2 regions of the Janthinobacterium sp. 1L-D-8-B-C4 genome follow, and region 1 is predicted to be linked to the other one. Evidence: predicted binding sites of a transcription regulator. Region 1 holds the regulator's gene; the other holds the start of a gene.
What was found. Region 1 encodes HrcA, which represses chaperone genes, less so after heat shock. Its sites were predicted from a motif close to TTAGCACTCNNNNNNNNNGAGTGCTAA; they were not measured.
Positions count from the first base shown of each region.

Region 2: a site for HrcA is predicted at 2,594-2,620, ahead of rpoH (RNA polymerase sigma factor RpoH). Genes of this name have one in related genera too.

Region 1 is NZ_JBXAVX010000018.1:105,002-109,188, forward strand. It holds gene dapB (4-hydroxy-tetrahydrodipicolinate reductase) at 1-535, opposite strand, end outside; gene AC0Z42_RS25605 (outer membrane protein assembly factor BamE) at 551-1,246, opposite strand; gene fur (ferric iron uptake transcriptional regulator) at 1,370-1,801, shown strand; gene hrcA (heat-inducible transcriptional repressor HrcA) at 1,806-2,822, opposite strand; gene AC0Z42_RS25620 (HAD family hydrolase) at 2,903-3,628, opposite strand; gene AC0Z42_RS25625 (hypothetical protein) at 3,863-4,187, shown strand, end outside.
Region 2 is NZ_JBXAVX010000008.1:56,897-61,083, reverse strand. It holds gene AC0Z42_RS15450 (cytochrome P450) at 1-300, shown strand, start outside; gene AC0Z42_RS15445 (antibiotic biosynthesis monooxygenase family protein) at 297-650, shown strand; gene AC0Z42_RS15440 (hypothetical protein) at 640-1,086, opposite strand; gene AC0Z42_RS15435 (hypothetical protein) at 1,237-1,500, shown strand; gene rpoH (RNA polymerase sigma factor RpoH) at 1,549-2,439, opposite strand; gene ftsX (permease-like cell division protein FtsX) at 2,918-3,838, opposite strand; gene AC0Z42_RS15420 (cell division ATP-binding protein FtsE) at 3,835-4,187, opposite strand, start outside.

The DNA.
Region 1 (4,187 bases):
GAGCACCAGCCACCACTTCACCCATCTGCAGGGCGGTACCGGAAGGCGCGTCGACCTTGTGGCGGTGGTGGGCTTCGATGATCTCGATATCGTAGCCTTCGGACAAGCTTTTCGCGGCCAGTTCCAGCAGCTTCATGGTCACGTTCACGCCCACGCTCATGTTCGGCGCAAACATGATGGCGGTCTTTTCGGCGGCGGCGGCAATCGCCGCCTTGCCGGCCTCGTCGAAACCGGTGGTGCCGATAATCATCTTGATGCCGTGCTCGGCGCAATAGGCCAGGTGCTGCAAGGTGCCTTCGGGACGGGTGAAGTCGATCAGGTAGTCGGCATTGGCCAGGCCCTTGGCCAGATCGGACTCGGTCAGCACGCCGGCAGGTTTGCCCAGGAAGGCGGCCGCATCCTGGCCGATCGATGGCGAGCCCGCGCGGTCGAGCGCACCGGCCAGCACGGCGTCGGGCGCGTTGCCGACCGCTTCGATCAGGATATGGCCCATGCGGCCACTGGCGCCGGCGATTGCAATTTTCAGTTCAGTCATAATATTTACAGCAACTTATTTGGTGGGGGCAGGTGCCGGTTCAGCTGGCGTCGCGGATGGTGTCATCTCGGGCTTGGTCACCGGAATCATCGCCGGCGTATTGTCAGGGTTAGCCGGCACGGCCGACGGCGCCACTGGCGATGGCACCACGGCGGCCGGCGCACCGGCCTTGGCCAGCTTGGCGAATGGCGACGGGCCGGCGATGCGGTCGATATACTCTTTTTCGGTCGGCAGGTTGCCGCCTTCGAAGCGGGCAACCTTGCCTTCCTTGTCAAAGTACACGACCACGCGGCTGCTGGTGGTCTCGCCGCTACCGCGTGCCAGGCGGAATGGGTAGTCCCAGCGGTCGGCATGGAACAGGTCGGCCAGCAAGGGTGTGCCCAGAATGAAACGGACCTGGTCGCGCGTCATGCCTTCTTTCAGCTGGGCCACCATCTCTTCGGAGACAAAGTTGCCTTGCTGAATGTCAGGGCGATACGGCGAGAAAAACCACATGAATTTCTGCAGTGGCGTGATGGTGGTGGTCTGCGCGCCATTCTCGGGCACGAGTTCCTTGCCTTCTTTCTGGGCGGCCGCCGGTTTTTCACCAAGGATGCCACGGCTGGCACAGCCGGTCGCCATCAGCGCAACGCAAACCAGGCCTGCAACGACCGGTGCTCGGAATGAAATACGGTGACGCAAGGATGGCAATACAGCCGGTGTGACGTGCATAAATGACCTCAATTTGATGAACAAAACGCCAGGAGTGACTGGTCCACCCAAAAATGCTTATTTTGGCACTCGCCGACAAAACGCTATATGATAAAGCACCTGACCCACATACGAGCAACAAACATGAGTAACAATCCTAGTGATCTCAAGGCAAGCGGCCTGAAAGCCACCCTGCCACGGCTGAAGATACTCGATATCTTCCAGAGTAGCCCGGTGCGCCACCTGACGGCGGAAGACGTCTATAAAATTCTTCTGGCCGACAATATGGACGTCGGGCTGGCAACTGTCTACCGTGTATTGACCCAGTTCGAACAAGCTGGCTTGCTTAACCGCAACCACTTTGAAACGGGCAAGGCCATTTTCGAACTCAACGAAGGCTCGCACCACGATCACCTGGTGTGTCTCGATTGCGGCAGGGTCGAAGAATTCTTCGACGAAGCCATCGAAACACGCCAGCAAAGCGTGGCCGAAGAGCGCGGTTTCAAGATCGCCGAGCACGCGCTGGCCATCTACGGCAACTGCATCAAGCCAGCCTGCCCGCACCGGCCTGCCTGACTGGTCAATGATGGCTGAGGGCGTTTGACAGCAGCTTGGCCGTAATATCGACAATCGGAATGACCCGCTCGTAGGCCATGCGGGTCGGCCCGATTACGCCCAGGGTGCCCACGATCTTGCCGTTGACCTCATATGGCGCCGTCACCACGCTCATTTCATCCATCGGCACCAGATTCGATTCGCCGCCGATGAAGATCTGCACGCCGGTTGCCTTGCTCGACACGTCGAGCAACTGCATCAGTCCCGTCTTCTGCTCGAACATGTCGAAGAGCTGGCGCAGCGAACTCATGTTCGATGACAAATCGCTCACGCTGAGCAGGTTGCGCTCGCCTGAAATCACCATGTCGTCGCTGTGATCGCTCATCACTTCGCTGCCGGCCTCGACCGCCGCCTGCATCAGGCTGCCCATATCGTCGCGCAACTGGCGCAGTTCACCCTGCAGGCGCACGCGTACGGCGTCAAATGACAGGCCGCCATAATTCTGGTTGATGTAATTGGCCGACTGGATCAGCTGCGACGGCGTATAGTCCGCCTCGGTCAGCAGCAGCCGGTTCTGCACGTCGCCGCCCGGGCCGACGATGACCAGCAGGATGCGTTTTTCGGACAGGCGCAGAAATTCAATCTGCTGGAATACCGATTCGCGGCGCGGGCTCAGCACCACGCCGGCAAACTGCGACAGCGAGGACAGCATCTGCGCCGCATTGGCGATGGTTTTTTGCGGCTGCTGCGTCTGCAGGCGCAGGCGCGCGTCAACCATATGCTCGTCAAGATGTTTCACCGTCAGCAAGGTGTCGACAAAGATGCGGTAGCCGCGCGGCGTGGGGATGCGACCGGCCGAGGTATGCGGGCTCGACACATAGCCCTGCTCTTCCAGGTCGGCCATGATGTTGCGGATGGTGGCCGGCGACAGATCGAGGCCGGAAATTTTCGACAAGGCGCGCGAACCGACCGGCTGGCCGTCGGCGATATAACGCTCGACCAGGGCTTTCAGCAGGGTTTGGGCACGTAGTTCGAGTTGCATGGTGTCTTCAGTTATACAGTGTTGGCAGCCAGGAGTGCAGCAACAGCAGCCATTATGCACGTTCGCCTGCGCAACGGCGATCAATCTTCCAGTTGCGCCTGCAGCCAGAGCAGCAATTCATCAAAGTTGGCACAGATGGCGTCCGGTTGCACACCGGCCGCCAGATGCGCGTCGCTGCCGCCCCGGTTCATCCAGACGGCGCGCATGCCCGCATCCTGCGCCCCCGTTACATCGAAATACAGATCGTCGCCCACATACACGGCCTCGTGCGGCGCCACGCCCAGCGCTTCGCAGCCAGCCAGGAAAATCGAGGCGTCGGGCTTGGCCACGCCAAACTCGCTGGCGGCGATCGATATCCTGAAATGCTGGGCGAGACCGATAATTTCAAGGTCGGCGTTGCCGTTCGAGATAGAACCGACCAGCAGGCGCTGCTGCATCCAGGCCAGGCCAGGCAGCACATCGTCATAGGGGATGACGCGGTTGCGGGCGGCCAGGAATTGCCTGACGGCTTCATCGACCAGGGCCGTATCCTCGCCAGCGGCGGCGAAGGCCGTCAGCAGGCCGGCACGGCGCAGTTCGATCAGGTTGCCATGGAAATGTGGTTGTTCGTTCAACATGTCCAGCCGGTGCCGGCGCAAGGCTTCGATGGAAAACTGCTGCGCCACCCTCGGCGCATGCGCGGCCAGCCAGTCGTGCAGCAGCGTTTCGGCGGCGGCGATCACGGGCGCAATCGGCCACAGCGTATCATCGAGATCGAACAGGATGGCCTTGGGCGAAACCAGGGTTTTGACGGAAGTAGTGGTCATGGCGACAATCAGGATGGAGAAACGGGCAAGCCCTATTGTCGCACCGATCGCACGATGCAACGGGCCAGGGGAACCAGCATATGAGGGCGTATCAGGGCTGGCGCCGCAAAAATTGTTACAGGGTGATACAAGGCAAGGTCAATCGGCTTGCCAGATAGACTAAAATAGGCGCCATTCCAATACGGCGCCAGCGTCCGTGTTGCGCTACCCTACCTAATTCGTTTTGGAGAATGTATGAAAAATGTATACCTGCGCTCGATGCTGGCGGCGGCTTGCGCTGCCACGTTGGCAGCCTGCGGCGGCAGCGGCGGCAATATGTACCTGAGTGGCTCGGTCATCGGCCTGGCCAAGACCGGCCTGATCTTGCAAAATGGTGGCGAAGACCTGCCTGTGGCTGCCGGCGCCAGCAGCTTTGTGTTTGTCAACCTGATCAAATCCGAAGACCGCTACGATATCAAGATCAAGCAGCAGCCGAAGGGCGCCACTTGCACCATGACCAATGGCAGCGGCAAGGCCAACAGTTATTCCGTCTCGACTGCCTATGTTTCTTGCATTACCG
Region 2 (4,187 bases), on a different contig from region 1:
CTGCGCACCCGGCAGCCATCGCCGGCGATCCACAATACGCGCCGTTATGCCGCCTGCGATGTGCCAATGGAAGGCGTGACGATACGCCAGGGCCAGATGGTGCTGGTGCTGCTGGCGCAGGACGGCCTGGACTTTGGCCATGGCGTGCATCGCTGCCCGGGGCAAGCGGTGGCGCAGACCATCGTCCGGGCCATTCTGTCAGCCTGGTCCGGGACGCTGGCGCAACTGACGCTCGATAGTCATTACCGCGCCTCGCCGAATGCCCGCATTCCGGTGTTTGCTGCAGCGGAGGCCGCATGATTGCCGTGATCTTCGAAGTGTGGCCCAGCGCAGAGGGGTGCGCGCATTACCTGGAACTGGCGGCCGCGCTGCGCCCGCTGCTGGACCAGATTGACGGCTTTATTTCCATCGAACGTTTCAGCAGCCTCAGCGATCCAGGCAAATTGCTGTCGCTCTCGTTTTTTCGTGACGAAGCGGCGCTGGCGCAGTGGCGCCAGCTCGAAGCGCACCGCGCGGCGCAAGCCGAAGGCAGGCATGGCGTATTCGACGATTACCGGCTGCGCATTGCCGCCGTGGTACGCGACTATGGCATGACTGACAGGGCGCAGGCACCTGCCGACAGCCGCTGCCGCCACGACATCAGTGCTTGAGCGCTCCTTGCGTGATCTTGACCTTGACGCGGTAGACGGGCAGCGCCGCATCGACCGGCGGCGGCGTGGCCGGGTCGACGTCGAGCAAAGTAAAGGTCAGGTGATTGATGGTGATGGAACTGGCGCCATTGGGCATCGAGTCCGACAGCACCAGGTCGGTTGTACCGGCGCTGTGCAGCAGGGTGAAGCTGTAGCTGACATAGCCTTTCCAGACGCAGACGGCGCCGGCGCGGCAGCGGCTGTCGTTGACACGGTCCAGCTTCAGGGTATCGGTGGCGGTGATGGCAACCTGTTCGCCCGGCGACAATACATGGGTAACGCTGCGCGGCGTATTGCGTGCATCGCCGGCGCTGGTGGCGGCACCGCAGCCGGCCAGGGCCAGACACAGCATCAAAGGCCAGAACAGGGTGCGTAACAAATGACTCGGGTAGTACATGCTTTTCCTTTCAGATAGCGTCCTCTGTGTGGTATTCACGGATGAGATTGTTGATCATAACAAAATGATATTCTTGCGGCGCACGCCTTGGCGCACGCCTGGCGTGCGGCGATGGCGTAAAATGGCTGTTTTGAAAATCAGGAAACAACCATGAAAAAAACCGCCCTGGCGAAAAGCGATGCCAAGAAGTTGATGGGAAAGATGAATGTTCCCGGCGCCGGCGCCTTCGGCAAGGAAGCGGTGGTCGTTGACCGCCGCGAACAGCGCAGACTCGACCAGGCCCTGGGCCTGGTACCGTTCGCCGTCAAGCTCAACAGCGACTTGGTGTTGCAGTTGCAAACCCTGGCCAAGGAGCGTGGCGCGGATCTGAACGAACTCGTTGCAGAATTGCTGGCCAAGGGCCTGTCTGCTTAAAATCAAAAGGCGCCTTGCGGCGCCTTTTTACTGGGCACTGCACATCGCTTACACGTAGGCGGCCAGCGCGCCCTTCATTTTTTTCAGCGCCGCCACTTCGATCTGGCGAATGCGCTCGGCCGATACGCCGAACTCTTCGGCCAGCGCGTGCAGCGTGGCGCCGGAGCCGTCGTCGTTGGCCAGCCAGCGCGCTTCGACGATGCGACGCGAACGCGGGTCCAGCTTGCCCAGCGCCGTTTCCAGGCCTTCCGATTGCAAGCGCGTCACTTGCTCCGCTTCCAGTACCTTGGTCGGCTCGCTTTGCTCCGACGACAGGTAGGCGATCGGCGAAAACTTGTCATCTTCATCGTCGGTTGGCGATTCCAGCGCAATGTCGCGGCCACTCAGACGCGTTTCCATTTCGATCACTTCTTCGCGTTTCACGTCCAGCAGCTTGGCCAGCGCATCGATCTGTTTCGGCGTCATCGCATCGAGGCCGGTCTTGTGGCTGCGCAGGTTGAAGAACAGCTTGCGCTGCGCCTTCGTCGTCGCCACTTTGACCAGGCGCCAGTTTTTCAGGATGTACTCGTGCATCTCGGCTTTCACCCAGTGCATGGCGTACGACACCAGGCGCACGCCCTGGTCCGGATCGAAACGCTTGACCGCTTTCATCAGGCCGATATTGCCTTCCTGGATCAGGTCGGCATGCGGCAGGCCATAACCCAGGTAGCCGCGGGCGATCGACACCACCAGGCGCAAGTGCGACAGCACCAGCTCCTGCGCGGCGGCCAGGTCGTTTTTTTCGCGCAAGCGCGTCGCCAGCGAAATTTCTTCGTCGTGGGTCAACATGGGCAGACGGTTCACGGCCGAAATATAGGCGTCAATATTGCCCAGGTTGCCGGTGAACCCAAGGTTCAGCGCATTATTTTTGGTGGGAACCAATGCGGACATCGTAGTCATGTTTACTCCTCGTAGTCTTGCTTGTTCCATACGGCCCTGCCACGCGGCAGGGACCAGTTTCATTCTTTTTACTGTATCCGGTCTTGCGGTTTGCAGCGCGCGGCGCAATCTACATCTGGGGGTCATGGCGCTGCTGCAAACGGTATGACATATATTAGCACTCTCTGATGGAGAGTGCCAATCAGCTGATTCAATCACGCCGATAGCCAAAATACTATGACCTTCGGCATATTGATGGAGTCGCTGATACGGTCTTGTATTGGGGGGATAGCGTGAGTGTGCGCCGATTGTGGCTGGCTTGAAAGCGCCGCACAGTAGCCAATGGCAACTATGGCAGAACTGAACATTATTCCCTAAGGCAATTTGGACAGTCTACGCAAGCTGACTGAAGTGAGCCTTAAGAATGCTTGTCAAAAATCAAGGGTATTGCGGAAGGTAGAGAGAAGCGGACGGCGCGGCAGCGCCGTCCAGGCTTGCTTCAGTTGACGCGCGCCAGGTGGCGCTGCACGCACAGGAAGGCGCCGATCAGGCCCAGCCCCGCGCTGACGGCCAGCAGGCCCGCCATCGGCAGCGGTGCCAGTGGCGTCATCTGGAACTCGGAGGCATACAGGCGCGCGAATTCTGCAATCGCCGTATTGAGCGGCTGCAGCGCCAGCGCCACGCCACCCAGGGCCAGCGCGCCCGCGCACAGGCCCAGCAGCGCGCCCGTGTAATAGAACGGCCGATGGATAAAGGTGTCGGTGGCGCCGATCAGCTTTGAAATGCTGATCTCGTCGCGCTGCGTCATCACTTGCAGGCGGATGGTATTGAATACCACTGCAATCACCGCCACGCCCAGGGTAATGGCCAGCAGCAGCAGCACCAGGCGCAGCACGCCCAGCAGTGCGGCCAGGCGCTTGACCCAGGCCGAATCGACCTGCGCCGATTCCACGCCCGGTAACTGGCGCAGCAGTTCGGCCACTGCATCGACATCTTGCGCTTCGGTGGCGGTATTGAAGGCGTTCAGTTTCAGTACATAGCTGTCGGGCAGCGGGTTGTCGCCCAAGGTATTCAAGACATCGGCCAGGCCGCTCTTGCTTTTCAGGGACTCCAGCGCGTCTTCGCGTGGAATGAAGACGATTTTCGCTTTCGGGTCGTGCACGATCTTGCGCATTTCGCCGGCCAGGCCACTGGCCTGCGCGCGCGGCGTGTCGATTTTCATGAATACGCTGATTTCCGGGTCGACCGACATCTGTTCCGACATCGGGCGTACATTGTCGAGCATGGTCAGGCCGGCGAACGGCAGCGACAGCGCGATCGCCACCACGAACACATTGAGCAGGAAGCCGCTTGGCGACTTGCGCAGATGAATCAGCGCCGAGCCGAGCGCAAAGCGATGTTGGCGGAACCAGCCTCTCATGCGTCTTCTCCCTGCGCATCGTCCGCGTCGGCATCTGGCTTGGGCGCGAAATCGGGATCGGGCGCCGCAAACACGGGCGCTTCGGTGGCCTTGTCGATGGCCACCAACTGGCCGTTTTTCAAGTGGATCACGCGGGCGGCGGCGTCGAGCATCTGTTCGTCATGGCTGGAAATGAGGCAGGTCACGCCCACCGAATGAAACGCTTTCAGGGCCTCGAGCACTTTGTTGGCGCTGGCGCGGTCGAGGTTGGCGGTCGGCTCGTCCGCCAGGATGATCTGCGGGCGGTTGACGATGGCGCGCGCGATCGACACGCGCTGCTGCTCGCCACCGGACAGCGACAGCGGCCGCG